4 regions of the Phyllobacterium sp. SB3 genome follow, and region 3 is predicted to be linked to each of the others. Evidence: predicted binding sites of a transcription regulator. Region 3 holds the regulator's gene; each other region holds the start of a gene.
What was found. Region 3 encodes LexA, which represses DNA repair genes until DNA is damaged. Its sites were predicted from a motif close to TGTTCNNNNTGTGTTCNG; they were not measured.
Positions count from the first base shown of each region.

Region 1: the regulator LexA is predicted to act here: its motif matches at 3,339-3,356, upstream of ABKW30_RS28620 (damage-inducible protein).
Region 2: the regulator LexA is predicted to act here: its motif matches at 1,295-1,312, upstream of parE (DNA topoisomerase IV subunit B).
Region 4: the regulator LexA is predicted to act here: its motif matches at 2,755-2,772, upstream of uvrA (excinuclease ABC subunit UvrA).

Region 1 is NZ_JBDYKI010000015.1:1,120-6,207, reverse strand. Features, by position in the region: gene ABKW30_RS28630 (error-prone DNA polymerase) at 1-1,115, opposite strand, end outside; gene ABKW30_RS28625 (DNA polymerase Y family protein) at 1,112-2,635, opposite strand; gene ABKW30_RS28620 (damage-inducible protein) at 2,550-3,302, opposite strand; gene ABKW30_RS28615 (NAD-dependent succinate-semialdehyde dehydrogenase) at 3,604-5,073, opposite strand.
Region 2 is NZ_JBDYKI010000004.1:644,605-649,692, forward strand. Features, by position in the region: gene ABKW30_RS18530 (EamA family transporter) at 1-700, opposite strand, end outside; gene ABKW30_RS18535 (helix-turn-helix transcriptional regulator) at 883-1,257, shown strand; gene parE (DNA topoisomerase IV subunit B) at 1,382-3,487, shown strand; gene ABKW30_RS18545 (phytoene/squalene synthase family protein) at 3,673-4,509, opposite strand; gene ABKW30_RS18550 (Mth938-like domain-containing protein) at 4,537-4,926, opposite strand; gene secD (protein translocase subunit SecD) at 4,929-5,088, opposite strand, start outside.
Region 3 is NZ_JBDYKI010000004.1:540,351-545,438, reverse strand. Features, by position in the region: gene gltX (glutamate--tRNA ligase) at 1-326, opposite strand, end outside; partial or broken gene ABKW30_RS18080 (ComEC/Rec2 family competence protein) at 387-2,183, shown strand; gene lexA (transcriptional repressor LexA) at 2,911-3,627, opposite strand; gene ABKW30_RS18070 (substrate-binding domain-containing protein) at 3,789-4,811, opposite strand.
Region 4 is NZ_JBDYKI010000004.1:335,685-340,772, reverse strand. Features, by position in the region: gene ABKW30_RS17120 (NAD(P)/FAD-dependent oxidoreductase) at 1-414, opposite strand, end outside; gene ABKW30_RS17115 (NAD(P)H-dependent oxidoreductase) at 523-1,140, opposite strand; gene ABKW30_RS17110 (TetR/AcrR family transcriptional regulator) at 1,220-1,837, shown strand; gene ABKW30_RS17105 (single-stranded DNA-binding protein) at 1,971-2,492, opposite strand; gene uvrA (excinuclease ABC subunit UvrA) at 2,930-5,088, shown strand, end outside.

The DNA.
Region 1 (5,088 bases), on a different contig from region 3:
GGCTCGCGGCGTTCCTCCGAGACAAATCGCTCAAACAACAGGTCATTGCGGCCGGGGTCGATTGAGGTGATGCCGAGCACGTAGCACACCGCCGAATTGGCGGCCGAACCGCGGCCCTGGCAGAGGATGTCCTTGGATCGCGCGAAGCGGACGATGCTGTTGACGGTCAGGAAATACGGCGCGTACTCAAGCTTGGCGATCAGGCCCAGCTCATGGTGGAGCGAGGCGCGCACTTCGTCGGGCACGCCCTCGGGGTAGCGCGCGTCGGCGCCTTCCCAGGTCAGCTTTTCCAACGTCTCCTGCGGGGACAGCGTCGGGTCGTCGCGCTCCTCCGGATATTGATAGGTCAGCTCGCGCAGATCGAACCGGCAACGGTCGGCGATCTCGATCGAGCGGGCGACTGCCTCCGGATTGCGCGGGAAGAGCCGGAACATCTCGGCGGGCGGTTTCAGGTAGCGGTCGCCATACTCGCGGTGATCGCCGATTTCGTCGATGGTGATGTTGTGCCGAATGCAGGTCACCACGTCCTGGAGCATGCGCCGCTCGGGGGCATGGTAAAGCACGTCGTTGGTGACGACAGTCGGCACGCGCATCCGCGCGGCGAGCGTCGCCAGTTCATGGATGCGGAGCTGGTCATTCGGCCGGCGCTGCAGGGTAAGTGCGAGATAAGCCCGGTCGTCGAACGCCGCGCGCAGCCTGCGCAGACGAAGGCCGCAGGTCTCGTCGGCCTGGTCGGTGACGAGGATGGCGATCAAGCCGTCGCCATAGGCGACGACATCGTCCCATTCGAGGATGCACTTCGCCTTGCCCCCGCGCGTCTTTCCGAGCGAGAGCAGCCGGCAGAGGCGCCCATACGCGGCGCGGTCGGTCGGATAGACCAACACCGACATGCCATCGGAAAGATCCAAGCGACATCCAACGATTAGGCGTACGCCCGTCGCCTTTGCGGCCTCCATGGCGCGCACGATGCCGGCGAGCGAATTGCGATCTGCGATCGCCAGCGCCTCGATGCCCTGCGCGGCCGCCTGGGCGAACAGCTCGTCGCAGGAGGACGCCCCTCGCAGAAACGAGAAATGCGACGTGACCTGCAGCTCGACGTAGCGGCTCGCGCTCATCCGAATATCCCGTGGATGAACCAGCGCTGCGAGCCGGTGTTCGGGTCTTCGCCGTCGCCGGACCGATAGACCCAGAAACGCTCGCCGCTGTCGTCCTCGATCCTGAAATAGTCACGCACGGCGGTGGTCTCGGCGTCGCGCAGCCACCATTCGCCCCGGATGCGCTCGGGCCCATCTGCCCGGCGCACCCGCCGGCGGATTCCCCGCCAGGTGAAGGACACCGGCGGGTGGTCCGGCAGCAGGGCCATGGTCTCGATCGGTTCGGGCGGCGTCAGCAGGCGCGAGGGGCGCGGCCAGCGGCTCGTCCAGGTCGCGCCGGTCTCCGGGGCCATGGGCGGAATGCGGCAGACGGAGCGCTCGGGGACCTCGGTCGCCACCGGCTGGGCGCGGTAGAGGCTGTGCTCGCCGACGCGGTTGATGAGGGTGTCGACCAAGTCGGATACGTCCGGCACTCCGTCGTCGACCATGGCGGTCAGGGTTTGCTTCTCGGTGAGCGGCTCAGCGAGCGTCGCCGTCAAGCTGAGCACCTCGATGCCGAAACCGGGCTCGATGGTCTCGATCTTGTCGCAGAGCAGCCGGGTCAGCCGCTTGGCGTCACGCACAGGCAGCGCCGTGCCGACACGCACGGCTTGGCGGTGATTGTCGACGCGGTGACAGATGAGGTCGAGCCGCTTGGCGCCGAGGCCCTTAGCCTCCAGCTCAGCGCAGAGCTGGACCACCAGCTTGCCGATATAACGGGCGATGGTCTCGGCGGCTGAGATCGGTTCCGCGAAATTGCGCTTCACCTGGATCAACTCCTCCGGCCGGATAGGCTCGATCGGCTCGCTGAGCTTTCCGGCGGCTTGGTCGAGCCTGCGCCCCAATTGCGGGCCGAAGCGTAGCGTCAGCGGCGCGCGCGGTTGGGCCAGGAGATCGGTGACCCGCTCGAAGCCGAGGACGTGCAGCGCCTCCAGCATTTCGGCCGGCAGACGCAACGCCGCCAGCGGCAGGCGGCCGAGGATGGCCGCGCCGTGGCCGGTGGGGGCGACGATGGTCGGCTTGTCGACATAGCGCGCGATGGCGTGCGCAGCGCCCCAGGTGTCGGCGACGGCGGCGCGAGTGCGCACACCGGAGGCCGCGAGCCGGTCGACCAGGCCGGTGAGCATGGCCGCTTCGCCGCCGTGGAGGTGATCGGCGCCGGTGGAATCGATGACGATGCCGTCGGGCGGGTCGGCGGCGGCGATCGGCGCATAGCGCCGGAGTATCCAGAGCGCGAGCCGGTCGAGGGCCTCGGCGTCGCCGCGTGCGTCATGGGGATGGACGATGAGGCCGGGCGTGAGAACGCGAGCTTTGGTCGCCGGCATTCCGACGCGCACCCCGGCGGCCTGGGCCGCCGCGTCCGCCGCCAGCACGACCTCCCTTCTTCCGTCACGGCCAATCAGGACGAGCGGCGCCTCAACCGGAGGCGCCGCGTCGCCGGCCTTCCGCCGATGCCGGTCGATCGACCAACTCGGCAGGAAGAGCGAGACGACCCGCTGCATCACACGCCTCCATCACAAAATCTGCACTTTCGCCCGCGCGGGCGCGGATCAACTCGACCAGCCAGCGGTGTCGGCCGACGCCGGGGACCGGCAGCGCCGCCGAGGGCATGACCGAGATGCGCCATCGCGTTGAGGCGGCCGTGGGTTGGCCGAAATCGGCGGCCTCGGTCTGGCGCCGCCAACGCCGGAGCGCGATGCTGACGGTGCCGCTCTCCTCAGCGCAGAGCTGGAGCCTGCGCGAGGCGGTCATGTCGAGCCGGGTGACCTCGCCGACAACCGCGCCGAGTCCACCATGGCGCAATCCCTCTTCCAGGCAGGCCAGAACGGTCTTGTCGTTGCCGGCCTCTACATAGATGACCCGATCGGGCGCGAGGCCCGCCTGAGCTAGCGCCGGGGCGAACAGGTCCTGCCGGGTGATGACCCACAGCACCTTGCCGCGCGTCCTGGCAGCGATGCCAGCAGCGAACAGCGCGGCGGCAGCGCCGTCAATCGCGCCGTTGCCGCCGCCCGCAATCTCGTGCAGGGCGCCGAGCGCGAGGCCCTTGCTGGGAAGACGCGAGTCCATATCGGAGATCCCGAACGGGAGCACCGATTGAACGCGCCGGCCTCTGCCTTCTATCTTCTCGATCTGCGCGCGCAACGACTCTATGGCGGGGCTCGGCCGCAATTCCTTTGTTGACCTCCGGGGACGGGTTCAGCATCATGTTCGCTATTTGTTCTGTTTTTGATGCCCAAGAGTCAAGGCGATTTCGTAGCCGCTCGTGATTCAGATGGCCTTGTCGCGGAGCCAGAACGACAGGCCGGCGTTTGCCAACCACATATCCCTCTAAGCAAGGGACTGAACGGCTGGGCGCGAAATGGCCCGCCGACGTGCGTCGCCCGTCGACGATCAACGGGGGGCGCTGTTCGATCCGCGGCGGCGGTTCGGGGGCAAGTTCCGCTGTGATCCGGCGCGGACCTGCTTTGCGTCAAAGACCGCCAAGGCTCATGTATTTGACCTGCAGATATTCTTCGATGCCGAGCACGGAGCCCTCGCGACCGATCCCGCTGTCCTTGACGCCTCCGAACGGCGCAACTTCCGTGGTGATGAGGCCTTCGTTGACGCCAACCATACCGGCTTCGAGCGCGCGTCCGACCCGGAATGCGCGCGCCAGATCGCGGGTGTAGAAATATGCGGCAAGGCCGAATTCGGATGCGTTCGCAGCTTCGATCGCCTCGGCCTCATCCGTGAAGGGGAACAGTGCCGCGACCGGACCGAAAGTCTCTTCGCGCGCTAGCAGCATCGCGGCGTTCGCGTTCCGGATAACCGTAGGCTCGTAAAAGGTGCCGCCAAGCTCATGGGGCTTGCCGCCGGTGAGGATCACGCCGCCGTGCCCGACAGCGTCCGATACATGGGCTTCTACCTTTGCTATGGCCGCTTCGTTGATCAGCGGACCCTGGACGACGCCATCGTCGAACCCTGAGCCGACCTTCATCTCCCGAACACGTTCTGTCAGCCGGGCAGCGAACTCCTCATAAACGCCATCCTGGACGTAGAAGCGGTTGGTGCAGACGCAGGTCTGACCGCTGTTACGATACTTGCCCGCGATAGCACCCTCGACGGCCTGATCGATGTCGGCATCGTCGAACACGATGAAGGGCGCGTTTCCGCCGAGTTCCATTGAGAGCTTTTTCATTGTGTCGGCGGACTGCTGGTAAAGCAGTTTTCCGACGCGCGTAGACCCGGTAAAGGTCAGCTTGCGCACGAGCGGGTTGGAGGTCAGCTCACCGCCGATCGCCTTGCTGTCGCCGGTCACGACGTTGACGACGCCAGCGGGCAGACCCGCCTTCTCGGCGATCACCGCATAGACGAGCCCGCAATAAGGCGTCAGCTCCGACGGCTTGACGATAACGGTGCAGCCGGCGGCGAGCGCGGGCGCGATCTTGCGCGAAAGCATCGACATCGGGAAATTCCAGGGTGAGATAGCGGCGACCACACCCACCGGTTCCCGGGTGATGAGAATCTGATTGTTCTTCCAGGGCGACGGGATGATCTCTCCATTGATGCGCCGGGCCTCTTCACCGAACCACTGTACGTAGTTCGCGCTCAGCAGGACCTCGGTGCGGGCCTCGGCTAGCGGCTTGCCTTGCTCGAGCGTCAGCATTGACGCAAGCAGCTCGACATTCTCGCGCATGATCGCGGCCATCCGCAGCAAGGCCGCCGCGCGCTCAGAGGCCAGAGTTTGGGACCAAGACTTGAAAGCCACGTGTGCCGCCTCGATCGCGGCCCTGGTTTCTGTCGCCCCCGACCAGGCAATGGTGCCAATTACGGTTCCCGTGGCAGGGTCGGACACATCCTGGGTGGCGCCGTTGTCAGCGGCGCGCCAGTCGCCACCGATCGCGTTGACTTCCCTCAGCCAGCCGTCAGCCCTGAGCATTTCAAGAAGGGGGGTGTCCATCTCAGACTCCATATC
Region 2 (5,088 bases), 100 kb from region 3:
TTGTGGCTATCAATCCCATCATGAAAAGCAGGAACCACGACATGGCATTGCCTGGCATGGCGAAAGTCATGTCCTGAATGCCCAGTATCGCGGCGGGGATCAGAGCCAGCAAAACGGTGATTGTCCCGCCAAGCCCGGCGTAAAGCTGCATGACAAGGGGTGTATCGACCGTGCCATAGCGGCGGTTAAGGATAAGATAGATCGCAAAAACAGCAGCAGTGCCAAGCGGCAACAGCGATATCCAACCAAACAGTTCCCAGCTTGGCTGGATCACAATCAACGTTCCGATGAAGCCGATTGCAACGGCAATACGCCGCCCCCACCCAACCTGCTCTTTCAAGATGAGCGCTGACAACACAGTCAACATTAACGGCTCGACAAAAAATACAGCCATTGCATCAGCAAGTGGCATGTACTTCACAGCGGCATAGAAACACAGGCTGCCAATACCCATAAGGAAGCCGCGAAACAGGTTTCCCCAAAGTTTTACCGGCTTCAGTGATTTGAATCCCGTCATCGGGACAATAATCATCATTGTCAGAATAGTCTGTACGACAAACCTGAAAAGCGTGGCGGTTGCGGGCGGCAAGCTGTCAAATACCGCAAGCCATTTTGCAATCGCGTCCATCATCGGCAGGAAAAACATGGCGATGGCCATTGCAGAAACGCCCCGCACTTGCTGTGAGGTCGTATTTTCCATTGCCTTGACCTTTCTGAGGAAAGCCTGCCGGTGGGACTTTCGGCATATCCACTCCATCAGAAAAAGCAATCTCGGCGCGCCAACAAACTCGCAAAATAGCTACGGAATTTGACTTTTCAGGCCGTAAATGTTGCAAAGGGCCCTCCCAAGACTGAAAAAACAAGAAGAAACTGGAGAATTCAATGAATTTTCATTCAAACATCATGACCGAAACACCAGACATGGACACCATGGGCGGCAGGCTGTTGCGGGCACGCGATGTCAAATCCATGAGCGTATCGCAGGTTGCCGAACGTATTGGTGTAAAGACCCAGACAATTCTTGCATGGGAGTCCGATCGCTCAGAACCCCGCGCCAACAGATTGGTCATGCTTGCAGGATTTCTCGGCGTGACACCGACCTGGTTAATGCATGGCATTGGTCAGGCTCCGGCAGATGCAGCAGAAGATGCCGCAACAATCAATGCAGAACTCCGGATACTCAAGAATTACCACGAAAAGCTTGGCGACCGGATCAGTCAGCTGGAAGATCGCGTCGCAACGCTCAAAGCCGCGTAAAATATGGGGATTCACCGCTTTGTTCGACGGTGACCTCTGGAACATATAGCGAACGCCCATCGCGTTTAACATCGAACCATGCAAAGATCAGAAGTGATTCGAAACGACAGAATATTGGCCTGCCATGGATGATAATAACGATCTATTTTCAGCAATTGTGAAAACTGCTCGCGAGCGGCAGGAAGCAGTTGCACCGGCAAAGAAAGCCGATACTGCTCCTCAGGCTGCCACTGCGGCTCCAATTGCACCAGCGCAATCCGCTGCCGCAAGAGCCCCTCTGCGCGCTGTTCCGGAAAGCAGCGGCAATTATAACGCTTCCGACATTGAGGTTCTTGAAGGTCTCGAGCCTGTCCGCCGTCGTCCGGGTATGTATATCGGGGGCACGGATGAGCGTGCCCTGCATCACCTTTTTGCTGAAATCATTGATAACTCCATGGATGAGGCCGTTGCCGGCCATGCCAACTTCATCGATATCGACCTTGACGAAAACGGCTACTTGTCCGTGATGGATAATGGTCGTGGTATCCCGATAGATGCGCATCCGAAATTCAAGGACAAATCCGCGCTCGAAGTCATCATGACCACGCTGCATTCGGGTGGCAAATTCGACTCCAAGGTTTATGAAACCTCCGGTGGTCTGCATGGTGTTGGCGTTTCTGTGGTCAATGCGCTGTCCGATCATCTTGAGGTCGAAGTTGCCCGCAACCGCCGCCTTTATCGTCAGCGCTTCTCGCGCGGCAAGGCACTTGGCCCGCTTGAAGAGGTCGGTGAAGTACAGAACCGGCGTGGTACCCGCGTGACCTTCCATCCGGACGCCGAAATCTTCGGCCAGGACGCAAAGTTCGATCCCGCGCGCCTCTACAAGATGGCACGCTCGAAGGCTTATCTGTTCGGCGGCGTTGAGATTCGCTGGAATTGTGCTCCATCATTGCTTGATCCAAAAGATCCGACGCCTGATAAGGCTGTTTTCCACTTCCCCGGGGGATTGAAAGATTACCTTGGCGCTTCGCTCGGCAAGGATTTTCAGATTACCCGCGAAATGTTTGCCGGAAAGACCGAGAAGTCCGGCGGGCACGGTTCGATGGAATGGGCAGTTGCATGGTATGGCGGGGACGGTTTCGTAAACTCCTACTGCAATACCATTCCCACAGGCGAAGGTGGCACCCACGAAGCCGGACTACGCATTGCCCTCACCCGTGGCTTGAAGGCCTATGCGGAACTGACAAACAACAAGCGCGCTTCCATCATCACCACAGATGACGTGATGATTTCGTCCGCCGCCATGCTGTCTGTATTTATCCGCGAGCCGGAGTTTGTCGGACAGACCAAGGACAAGCTTGCAACTGTCGAGGCACAGCGCCTCGTGGAAAATGCTATCCGCGATCCATTTGATCATTGGCTTGCTGCCTCTCCACAGGAAGCATCCAAACTGCTCGATTGGGTAGTGGATCGCGCGGAAGAGCGCGTGAAACGCCGTCAGGAAAAAGAAGTAAACCGCAAATCAGCGGTCAAGAAGCTGCGCCTGCCCGGCAAACTGGCCGATTGCAGTCAAACTGGCGCGCTTGGCGCAGAACTCTTTATCGTCGAGGGTGATTCCGCAGGTGGTTCCGCCAAGCAGGCACGTGATCGCGCGACGCAGGCCGTATTGCCTCTACGCGGCAAGATACTGAACGTCGTAAGCGCTGGCCGCGAAAAGATGACGGCAAACCAGCAGATTGGCGATCTCATTCAGGCGCTTGGTTGCGGAACGCGGTCGAAGTATCGCGATGAAGATTTGCGTTACGACCGCATTATTATAATGACCGACGCCGACGTTGATGGCGCTCATATCGCTTCGCTCCTCATCACGTTCTTCTATCAGGAAATGCCGGATCTTATCCGCAACGGCCACCTGTTCTTGGGCGTTCCGCCCCTGTACCGGATCGCCCAAGGCGGTACAGTCGCCTATGCGCGGGATGATGCCCACAAGGATGAGTTGATGAAGACGCTTTTCACGGGTCGTGGGAAGATTGAAATCGGGCGCTTCAAGGGACTTGGTGAAATGCGCGCTGATCAGCTCAAGGAAACGACCATGGATCGCAAGAAGCGCACATTGCTTCGTGTCCAGATCGACGAAGAATGGGCGAATGAAACCCGTCTTGCCGTCGATGACCTGATGGGAACGAGACCGGATGCACGGTTCCGCTTTATTCAGGACCGGGCTGCATTTGTTGAGGAATTGGATATCTAGACAAGGTTGCACCCTCCTGCTGCGTGGTTCGACGGGGCTCACCATGAGGAAGGTGGGAGACTGCATGGGCAATTGCGGACGATGCAATTATTGCTGTTCTGCAATCAACCACCTTCCTCATAGTGAGCGTCCTGAGCTTGTCGAAGGGCGAACCACGCAAAAAGTTCATGCAAGCGTATCTAAATTCAGCCCATCGATGCTCTAAACGCCGTCCACTGGCGACGGAGGGGCGAAATCTCGGCTATCTCCGTAGCGGCATCAAAGCCCTTGGCTTTCAGCCGCTTCAAATACACCGGCGTCAGCCAAACCGGCAGATAGGCAGGGCGCAGTGATTTCGGCAAGGATTTCGCGCCTGCATGAAACTTTGTGAAATGATCTTCGGCCAACGCAATCATCGCAGCGATGGCACGCTTGGTTGCCTCGGGATCAGTTCCATCCAGCAAAACCTGCGATGAGCAGCCGACAGCGGCAAGCACATCCGCCGGTATATAGACCTGACCACGACGCCGATGCAGCGGTAAAAGCCGCAAAAGCCCCGTGATGGCTTGAGCGACACCGGCGTGTCCGGCAAGATCGGCAAATTTGGCAGCCTGCTCTGCATCAAGGATTAGTGACGCGAGCTGGATAATCGCCGAAGCAGTTTCCCCGCAATAGCCCTCCAGATCATTGCGGCTCGGCATGGGATCATCGTAAAAGTCGAAAATGCGCGCTTCACAGTAATTGTCAAAAGCTGCTCGCGGCAAATTATATGCTTTGATCGCGTCCAGAAGCGCCGCCGCTACAGGATTAGCCGCTGCTGAACCATGCTCCGTGCCGTTGATCAGATCACGCCACCACTGCAACCGGACTTCACCCGGAAGAGGATCGCGGATCAGGTCGCGAATACGCGCAATTTCGACATTAAATGCATAAAGCGCTGCCAAAGCGCCGCGCTTTTCTTCAGGTGCGTAAAGAACTGAAAGATAGCGATCAGGATCGGCGTCCCGCAGCAATTGCATGCAGTGAGTTTCATTGACATTCATGGCGTGAGATATAGCGGGCCGGTGAAATTAATCCACCGCAAACAACGCCGCAGCCACAGCGCGATTTTCGGCCAGAAGCACATTATAGGTGCGCACCGCAGCTCCGGTGCTCATGGGGTCTGCGGAAATGCGATGCTTGCGCAAGACGTCGCGCAGCTCCTCCGGCAAACGCCGCAGCTCGGTGCCCGTCCCAACCAGAAGAATTTCAATTTCTGATGACTGTTCAAGAACAAGCACCAGATCAGCCGCAGTAGGTACAGGCGGCGATTTCGGCTCCCAGCCATGGATACCAGAAGGGAGGCAAAGGATTGAACCACGATGCGACATATCGGCGAACCGGAAGCCACCGTTGCCATAGGCGTCAATAGGAGCACGCCCGGGAAAATGCGCATCCCGAATTTCTATCCCTTTGGCCACGATTAAACTCTGCTTTCGTCGGAAATCGGCGCAGGGCTCTGCTCGTCCATCACATCGCGTCCTTTAAGGCCGAACAGCATCAATAACGGACCAGCTACGAAGATCGATGAGTAAGTTGCAACGATGATACCAACTGCAATGGTCAAAGCGAAGGAACGCACA
Region 3 (5,088 bases):
TCTTCCAATTCGGCCTGTGATGCATAGCAATAATAGGCCTTGCCTTTGGTAACCAGTTCTTCCGCCACTTCGCGATGACGAGGTGCACGTTCAAATTGCGAGACAACATCGCCGTCCCAATCGAGGCCAATCCATTTCAACCCGTCGAGTATGGCGGTTACGGCCGCTTCTGAAGAGCGCTCGCGATCGGTATCCTCAATGCGCAGCAACATCTTCCCGCCAGTATGCTTTGCGTAAAGCCAGTTGAACAGGGCTGTACGGGCACCGCCAATATGCAGAAAGCCGGTGGGTGAGGGAGCGAAACGGGTAACGACAGAAGATGACATAGGGTCTCCAGGGCAGTTCGGTCTATTAGTCGAACGTCCAATCGAATTGATTTGGCGTTGATGTACCATAGCGGTGCTGTCGTGCAAGGGCATTGGCAGAAATGGGGATCAATGATCGAGCCGTCAACAGACGCGAAAACGAGTGAAACACGCTTCTGGTCTCAGTCAGAGGGCGCCCAAGAGCTGTTTGCTGTTGATGTCTATAATAGCGGGGTTGTTGAACGCAAATGGGCGGGTGTCCGCAGCTATCTTGTTGTTGCCAGGCAAATTGCCGAGGCTTGCGCCGCGAATATTGTTCGGGCCGTACCAAATGCCATCAGTAATGAGGCAACGCGCGGTACAACATTCCTGTTCTTGCCAGTGTTCGCAGGGATAGGTTCGATTGTTTATTTCAACGCAGGAACGGAGCCGCAGCTTAGCGCAATCCTGTTTGAAGTGACTGCGCTTGTAGCGGGCTATATGTTGGCAGACGCAAGACCAGCCCTAAAGCTGATCCTATTGTTCGCAGTTGCATTCGTTATCGGCATGCTGTGCGCCAAGTTGGAAACATTTCGGGCCGCGACGCCAATGCTGGGCTCTGAAGTGACAACCCGTATGACAGGGCGCGTTTCAGCAATAACAAGGGATGCAAGGGGTGGCTGGCGAGTTACCATGGATGTGCTTGCTACCGAGCGTCCGTCTCTGCGCTTTGGCCCCGATCGGGTCACCGTTTCGGCACGCAAAATGCCGCGAGACATCCGTGTGGGAGATGGATTGCACGGGCTCGTCCATCTGCGTCCGCAATCAGGCCCTGTGCGCCCGGGCAATTATGATTTTGCCTTTTACAACTATTATCGCGGGATAGGAGCCAATGGCTTTTTGCTTGGTTCTCCGGAAAAAATCCATGTTCCGCCAAAACAGGGACTGCTGGCAGCCGCACTGTTGACTGTGAGCAATATTCGCCAGCAACTGACCCAGCGCATTCTGCATAATATCAAGGGGGAACCGGGCGATATTGCAACGTCGCTCGTGACCGGGCAGCGTGACGGAATAAGCGATGATACGAACAACGCCATGCGTTTAAGTGGTTTGTCTCACATATTGTCGATCTCCGGTTTTCACATGGCTTTGGTCGCAGCAATTATCATAGGCGGGCTGCGAGCAGTATTCGCCCTGTTTCCAAATGCATCGGTCCGTTATCCGGTTAAGAAATTCGCTGCCGTCATCGCTTTGCTGGGCTCCGCATTCTATCTCCTGCTTTCGGGCGCCGATGTTGCGGCACAACGAAGTTTTGTGATGCTTGCCGTTATGCTGCTGGCGGTAACAGTTGACCGGTCGGCGATCTCCATGCGCAATCTTGCTATTGCGGCATGTATCACTTTGGCCATTTCACCGCATGAAATTTTAGGTCCCGGATTTCAGATGTCATACTCAGCGACGGCAGCGCTTATCGCCTTTTACGGCTGGTGGTCTCGGTATCAATTAAAGCGAAGTCGTCGGGGGAAGGGGACGGGATACGGGATGTGGTCAATTCCGTCGCGAGCGTTGAACTATGTTGGTGGTATCGCCATGACTTCGCTCGTCGCAGGAACAGCCAGCGCAATTTTTGCAGCTTATCATTTCAACAATACAGCTCCCTTCGGACTGATTGGAAACGCACTGGCATTGCCGGTTGTCTCAATACTGGTGATGCCGTTTGCCGTACTTGGCCTGCTCGCCATGCCTTTCGATCTCGATTGGCTGCCGTTCGCTGTCATGGGGCAGGGTATTGAATTGGTCATCATCATCGCAAAAGCTGTGGCATCCCACTCGCCCAGCGGAAACCTTGGCTTGATGCCCCCGTTGACGCTTATTCTTTTGGCCACAGCGCTTCTGCTGCTGGTGTTTCTTTCAACGTGGCTGCGGTTGTGTGCTTTACCGCTTCTTGTATTGGCGTTTATTGTCATGGGGAATTCGAACGAGCCGAGCATAATGATTTCAGAAGACGGCAAACTCGTTGCTCTAAGGACCAGCGAAGGAAACCTCGCCATCAACAGGGCAGTGGGAAGCGCATTTCATCTGAAAAACTGGCAGCAAGGATATGGTGCAGATGAACTCATTAAGCCTGTAGGAGCTGGGCTTGCTGTCAACGACACGCAATTCGAATGCTTTGAGCGGGTTTGCACCGCACGGGAGCCGGGAGGACTGGTTCTTGCATATACGGACGATCCTGAAAAAATGACCGATGCATGCATGTCAGGTGATATTGTTATTCTTGCCTATGCAGCCGAAGCCCCTACGTGCCGGGATGCTGGCGTATTGACGATTTCAAAACGCGATCTGGCAATTAAAGGGGCGATGGAAATAAGCTTCGACAATTCGCAATCCAAAAATAATTCAGAATCGAAAAACCCGGCGGATGCACTTTCACACCGCCTGCAAACTGCCCAGATGACATATGCTGTTGGGCAATCTAATCGACCCTGGAATACCTATCGCAATTATTCACGTGCTGCGCGAAATCTTCCTGACAAGCGCTCAAAGGAGAACTCTGGCAGCTTTCGTAACAACGCCCTGCAGGAGCGTATTCTTTCAGCGAGCCCATTCCTGCTCCTGATGCCGCAACTCAATAGCGACGTATCAGGCCGACCAATTTGCCCTGCACCTGAACCCGGTCTGGTCCAAAAATTCGTGTTTCATAGGCTGGATTCGCTGCTTCAAGTGCAATTGATGCACCCTTGCGCCGGAACCGCTTCAAGGTTGCTTCCTCATCGTCAACAAGAGCAACGACGATTTCACCGGGGCTGGCTGTATCGCCGCGTTTTATGACAACGGTGTCGCCATCAAAAATTCCGGCCTCGATCATGGAGTCACCCTTGACCTCAAGTGCATAGTGCTCGCCGCTGCCAATCATATCTGGCGGAAGGTTCAGCATATGAGTCTGGTTCTGGATTGCAGCGATAGGCACACCGGCAGCAATCCGGCCCATAACCGGAATACTGATCATGTTTGCAGCAACGATGTCTGCTGAGCTTGCTTGAGGGCGAGGCGGCGCAATATTGCGGCCGAGGCTGCCTTCTATGACACTTGGGGAGAACTTACGCTGGGCATTCAGTCCCGGCGCTATCGAATCCGGAAGGCGGAGCACTTCCAGGGCCCGGGCCCTATTTGCAAGGCGCCGAATAAAGCCTCGTTCCTCCAGCGCTGTGATAAGGCGGTGGATGCCCGATTTGGATGCGAGATCCAAGGCATCCTTCATCTCATCAAATGAGGGAGGGATACCCGTTTCCTTCAACCGTTCATGAATGAAAAGCAGAAGTTCATGTTGTTTGCGCGTGAGCATGGGGCGATCCTTCAGCGTGGAATCGGAAAAACAAAACCAGAACAAACACTATATGTTCCAGTTGTGTTCCACAAGGATTAATATCTGGTATAAACCAGCCACTTATAGCACACGACGGTAAAAATTAGACGAAACGTTGTGAAAAAGGCGAGAAGCGCCGATTAGCTGCTTACAGGAGGCCCGCTTGACTGGCGGACAATAAGGTCCACCGGCCAAAGTTCGTGAATGTCATCAACTGGCTCTCCATCAAGCACGCGCACGAGCATTTCAGCAATCCGGGTGGCCGCAGCCCGCATCGACGACCGCGTCGTGGTCATCGATGGCACCATGTTGCTGGCGTTGAGATAGGGGAAAACGTCATCATGCGTGATGAGCGACACCTGTTTGCCGAGTTGATAGCCATTATTGCGTACGGCACGAGCGACGCCCAGAGCAGTCATCATTGATCCCGCAATAATAGCCGTCGGCTGTGGTGTGCATGCAAGCAGGCGCTGCGTTTCGCGGAAGCCGATTTCATCGGAGAAACGGTCATGCACGATGAACCGCGAATCTATTTCAATACCGCGTTCGCCAAGTGCTTGCCGATAACCAAGCTCGCGATGTTCGGAGAATGTGAACCCCCTCAAGCCATCGATCATGGCGATATGGCGGTGCCCGAGATCAAGCAAATGGCTCGCCGCCTGATAAAACGCGCCCTGATTATCGATGTCGAGCCACGCGTGCGGTTTGCCGACATTGGTGCGTCCATGCAGAACAAAAGGAAACTTTGCGTCGATCAGCATCGAAACGCGCTCATCCACGAGAGACGGGTGAGAGACAATGATGGCATCGACGCGCTTGCTGGAAATCAGGCGCTTGTAGACCGAGATTTCATCATTGTCGACGAGAGGACTGATGAGGAAGTCTATTTCGTCATGCGCAAGGCGTTCTGCCAAGCCGGCAAGAAACTCGGCTGTGTGCGGTCCGAAACGCTGGCTTGATTCAGCGGGAACGATAATGCCGATGGCGCCAACGCGGCCCATGGCGAGCCGCCGGGCATTTGCATTTGCACTATAGCCGAACTTTAACGCCGCCTTGTTGACCCGCTCGCGCGTCGCTTCATTGACTTCAGGATAGCCGTTCAATGCCCGGCTAACTGTCGTCTGCGAAAGGCTGAGTTTATCAGCAAGTTCTTTAAGCTTCATGCCGGATGTCCAAACTACGTTCCGATCTGTGCGGTCCATCATCTAACTCAGCTTACTATAACCATACTTCAAAGCGCTTTAAATGATCAGAACAATTTTATTTGTACGATTACAGGCGTTCATAAACTATTTATTGACAATCGATTTGCGTTTTGACACCTTCCATCCAAAGCGCTTTGGATTGGTTAATTTCATCACTGATGCGCTTGAGGAGGGGTTTATCGATTGGGGTTACCTGCCGTCCGGCACTGGCGATCCATCAAACATTTTTGGGAGG
Region 4 (5,088 bases), 200 kb from region 3:
GGCATCTTCCAAGGTTTTCAGCCCGGGCGCAAAGGGCTCCCAATCGTCGTGACCGAAATACGCGTGCCGGGCGCCGGTTGCCAGAACAAGCGTATCGTACGGAATGGTTTCCCCATCGAGCGTTGAAACAGTCTTTGCAGTCGTATCAACACTGTGCACCGTGCCGAGCAGCGTTTTCACATTCTTGAATTTTCGCAAAAGGTGCCGGATCGGCCAGGCGATCTCCGACGTTGCCAGTGTCGAGGTTGCGACTTGATAGAGCAACGGCTGGAACAGGTGGTGATTGCGTTGATCGATCAATGTTATGTCGATATCGACATTGCGAAGGTTTTGAACTGTGACCAGACCGCCAAAGCCTGCGCCAACGATAACGAGACGATGACGGGGTGCGGCTGGTGTTTCGACTTGTGTCATAACCGGGCTCCAATGCACTTGCGCAACAGGTCTAACAGACCCCTCAGCTTGCGACAATTGCACTAAAGTCCGGTCAGCAATGCATTATCAATCGGGCCAATAGCGGGCTTACGCCACGGTTGCCGGCTCACGCTGTATATGCGTCTCGAAAAGAGACGTGCCAATATTATGCGCAGTATCGAAATGCTTGGCGGGGTCTTGCGAGTCCGATTCCAGAAGCAGAGTTGATGACACTACGGGAGCGCCGCAATAGTCGAATATCCCATGATCGATCTGTGTTTTCATGGCGTCATCATAGCCATGTTTCTCATAGGTTCCGGCGTCCGCCCCACCAATCCCGACAAGATGAATTGGAAGATGGCCGAGCTTTTTCTCCAATTTCCCATCCCCGTCATCATAGGCCCAGCCATTTGAAAACACGCGATCAATCCATCCCTTTAGAAGGCCGGGCATAGACCACCAATAGACTGGAAAGACGAGTACCAAAGCATCGGACTTGTCTATCCGCGCCTGCTCATCTGCGACATCGGACGGTGCAGGCGCTTTCTTTCGGTGGGCCGCAATGTCACCTTCACTAAATCTTGGATCAAAACCTTCTGCGGTAAGGTCAGCCAGTTCGTAGGAATGACCGGTCCCGGAATGCAATAAGCCCTCTCCGATCCTGGCAGCAATGCTGCTGGTCAGCGAGTTTGGTTCCGGGTGCGAGATAACAATAAGCGCATGCATGTCGATAACTCCTGAAGAGCGGTTGCAGATAGCAGTACAATACTATATACTTTTAGTAAGTTACTTTTGGTATATAGCGATGTCAAGCACAGAATCTACAAACCTTCCTTCCCAATCCTCTCCACGTCAGCGACTTTCAAGGCAGGCACGGCATCGTCAATTGCTGGATGTCTCATGGCGGCTGATACGGGACGAAGGAACAGAAGCCCTGACGCTCGGGCGCCTCGCCGAGCAGTCGGGCGTCACCAAACCGGTCGTCTATGATCATTTCGGCACGCGCCCCGGTTTGCTCGCGGCTCTCTTTATGGAGTTTGATGCCCGTCAGACTGCAATCATGGATGCCGCCCTTGAACGTGCAGCGCACAGTTTGATTGATGTCGCCAAGACGATCGCTTCTTCGTATGTCGATTGTGTTCTCACACAGGGACGTGAAATACCTGGTATCATTGCAGCGCTGAAAGGTTCACCGGAACTTGAAAAAATAAAGCACGATTTTGAAGCGATCTTCATAGAAAAATGCAGAGGCCTTCTGGATGCTTTTTCTGGCGTAGAAGGTGTTTCATCAGCGGGACTATGGGGAATGCTTGGTGCCGCTGAAGGCTTGTCGAATGCCGCAGTGGGCGGCGATATCACACCGTTACAGGCTAAGAACGAGCTTTACGAGATAATCATTTCGATGGTTCAACGAAGCGCATAAAGCGACTGACGGGCCACTCCGGCCAGCCGTTACTAGTCGGAATAAGCTCGGCTTAAATGCGATTTGTGCCGAATGACTATACAAAGTCACCCGGCACGCTCAATCAGTTTATGGTGCAATCAAGCAGCGCAGATCAGAACGGAATTTCGTCGTCGAGATCGCGCGAGAAGTTCCCGCCGCTTGAGCTGGAAGAACTACCTGCATTGGAGCGGCCGAAATCGGAGCCGCCGCGATCATCACCCACTTGCCCGCGACCGGAATTGCTCTCGAATGAACGTCCGCCGCCAGCTCCCGCACCCTCACCGCGCGAATCCAGCATTTGCAGTTCACCACGGAATTTTTGCAATACTACTTCTGTCGAATAGCGGTCATTGCCAGTCTGGTCCTGCCACTTACGGGTTTGAAGCGCACCTTCCAGATAAACCTTCATGCCCTTCTTCAGGTACTGTTCGGCAACTTTGGCAAGATTGTCATTAAAGATGACAACCTGATGCCATTCGGTCTTTTCCTTGCGTTCTCCGCTATTCTTGTCGCGCCAGCTTTCCGAGGTCGCAATACGCAGATTTACAACGGGATCGCCTGAACCAAGCCGCCGGACTTCCGGGTCAGCGCCAAGATTTCCAACCAAAATGACCTTGTTGACACTGCCTGCCATGTTAAAAACTCCACAAATTCCAATTTTAAATTTTGGCTATCATACAGAAGCCGTGGCAGCGGCGGACAATTGATTGCCACTATCCACAATATACAACTCGTTACCGAACCGTGCTTCAATCTCCAATGCAACACTCCTGCCAGATTTGTCAGGAGACATTCCCGCACTGCTTACATACTTCGATCATCTCTGATGGACGTATCAGCCGTCAGCCCGCCGTCGAACACATTCACAAACGTCAAGAGTCAGTGTCCGTAATTTTTGTTCTTTCTTTGTTCTATCACTTGCTCTAACAATGTCAACATGGCTATGGTGATTCAAGACGGTGGGTAAAACCCGGCCTCGTAAATTATCCATAACGCACTAAATAAAGGGAACGCTTCTCCTAGAGAGCAATTCCCCAAAATAGCGGCATGCCCTGTCAAAGGCGAACGAACATGAGCGATCAGAAGTACATTTCCATTCGCGGTGCGCGCGAACATAATTTGAAGAATATCGATCTTGACCTGCCGCGGGACAAGCTGATTGTCATGACCGGCTTGTCCGGTTCGGGCAAATCATCCCTCGCCTTTGATACGATCTATGCCGAAGGTCAGAGACGCTATGTCGAAAGTCTTTCGGCTTATGCGCGGCAATTTCTGGAAATGATGCAGAAGCCGGATGTCGACCAGATCGACGGCCTGTCTCCTGCAATTTCCATTGAACAGAAGACAACCAGCCGCAATCCGCGCTCGACAGTGGGAACTGTCACAGAGATTTATGACTATCTGCGCCTGCTTTATGCACGCGTTGGCGTTCCCTATTCGCCGGCAACAGGATTGCCGATCGAGAGTCAGACCGTCAGCCAGATGGTGGACCGCGTCATGGCACTTGAGGAAGGCGCTCGCCTGTTCATTCTCGCGCCTATCGTGCGTGGTCGTAAGGGCGAATATCGCAAGGAACTCGCTGACCTGCAAAAACGCGGCTTTCAGCGTGTAAAGGTCGATGGCACATTCTATGAAATCGCGGATGTCCCGGCGCTGGACAAGAAGTACAAGCACGACATCGACGTTGTGGTCGACCGTATCGTCGTACGCCCGGACATTTCTGCGCGCCTCGCTGATAGCCTGGAAACCTGCCTGAAACTTGCTGATGGCATCGCTATTGCGGAATTTGCTGACAAGCCGCTACCTGCGGATGAAACGTCCAGTGAATCGGCCAATAAATCCAAGAACGAAACGCATGAGCGTATCATGTTCTCGGAAAAATTTGCCTGCCCCGTGTCAGGCTTTACCATCACGGAAATTGAACCGCGCCTGTTCTCGTTCAATAATCCGTTTGGCGCCTGCCCGACCTGCGATGGCCTTGGTACGCAAAAGGCAATCGATCCGACGATGATCATTCCGGACGAGGCGTTGACGCTGAAAAACGGCGCGATTGCGCCTTGGGCGAAGTCAAGTTCTCCCTACTACAGCCAGACGTTGCAGGCGCTTGGTGAAGCCTACGGATTCAAGCTTGGCGATCGCTGGCGCGACCTGAATGAGGATGCACGCGAGGCTATTCTTTATGGCACCGGCAGCCGCGAGATCGCATTCTCCTATGATGATGGCCTGCGCTCTTACCGCACGACCAAATCATTCGAGGGTGTCATTCCCAATCTGGAGCGCCGCTGGAAAGAGACGGATTCTGCCTGGTCGCGTGAGGAAATAGAACGCTTCATGTCCGGCACGCCCTGCCCGGCCTGCAAAGGTTATCGTCTGAAGCCCGAAGCGCTCGCCGTGAAAATTGGTGGCCTGCACATCGGTCAGATCACTGAGAAATCCATTCGTCATGCGGATGCATGGTTCAGCGATATCGACAAGAGTTTCAATGAGAAACAGACTGAGATCGCGGCGCGTATTCTCAAGGAAATTCGCGAACGCCTGCGGTTTCTCAACGATGTCGGCCTCGATTATCTCGCGCTTTCACGTAATTCAGGCACATTATCGGGCGGCGAAAGCCAGCGCATCCGGCTTGCATCGCAGATTGGCTCAGGTCTCACCGGCGTACTCTATGTTCTGGATGAGCCATCCATCGGCCTGCATCAGCGTGATAACGAACAATTGCTCAAGACATTGCGTCACCTGCGCGATCTTGGAAACACGGTCATCGTCGTTGAACATGATGAAGACGCGATTCTGACCGCAGATTACGTTGTTGATATCGGCCCCGCAGCCGGTATTCACGGTGGCGAAATCATTGCGGAAGGCAGTCCGGCAGACATTATGGCGAGCCCGAAATCTCTGACCGGCAAATATCTGTCCGGCGAGATAGAAGTGGCTGTTCCGGCGGAACGCCGCAAGGTCAACAAAAAGCGGATCAAGATTGCCGGAGCGCGGGGCAACAATCTGAAAAACGTCTCGGCAGAAATTCCGCTGGGTACCTTCACCGCCGTAACCGGCGTTTCGGGTGGCGGAAAGTCAACATTCCTTATCGAGACGCTGTTCAAAGCCGCATCGCGCCGGATCATGGGTTCGCGTGAACATCCTGCCGAGCATGATCATATTGAGGGGCTCGAATTTCTCGACAAGGTCATTGATATCGATCAGTCGCCGATCGGACGCACGCCGCGTTCCAA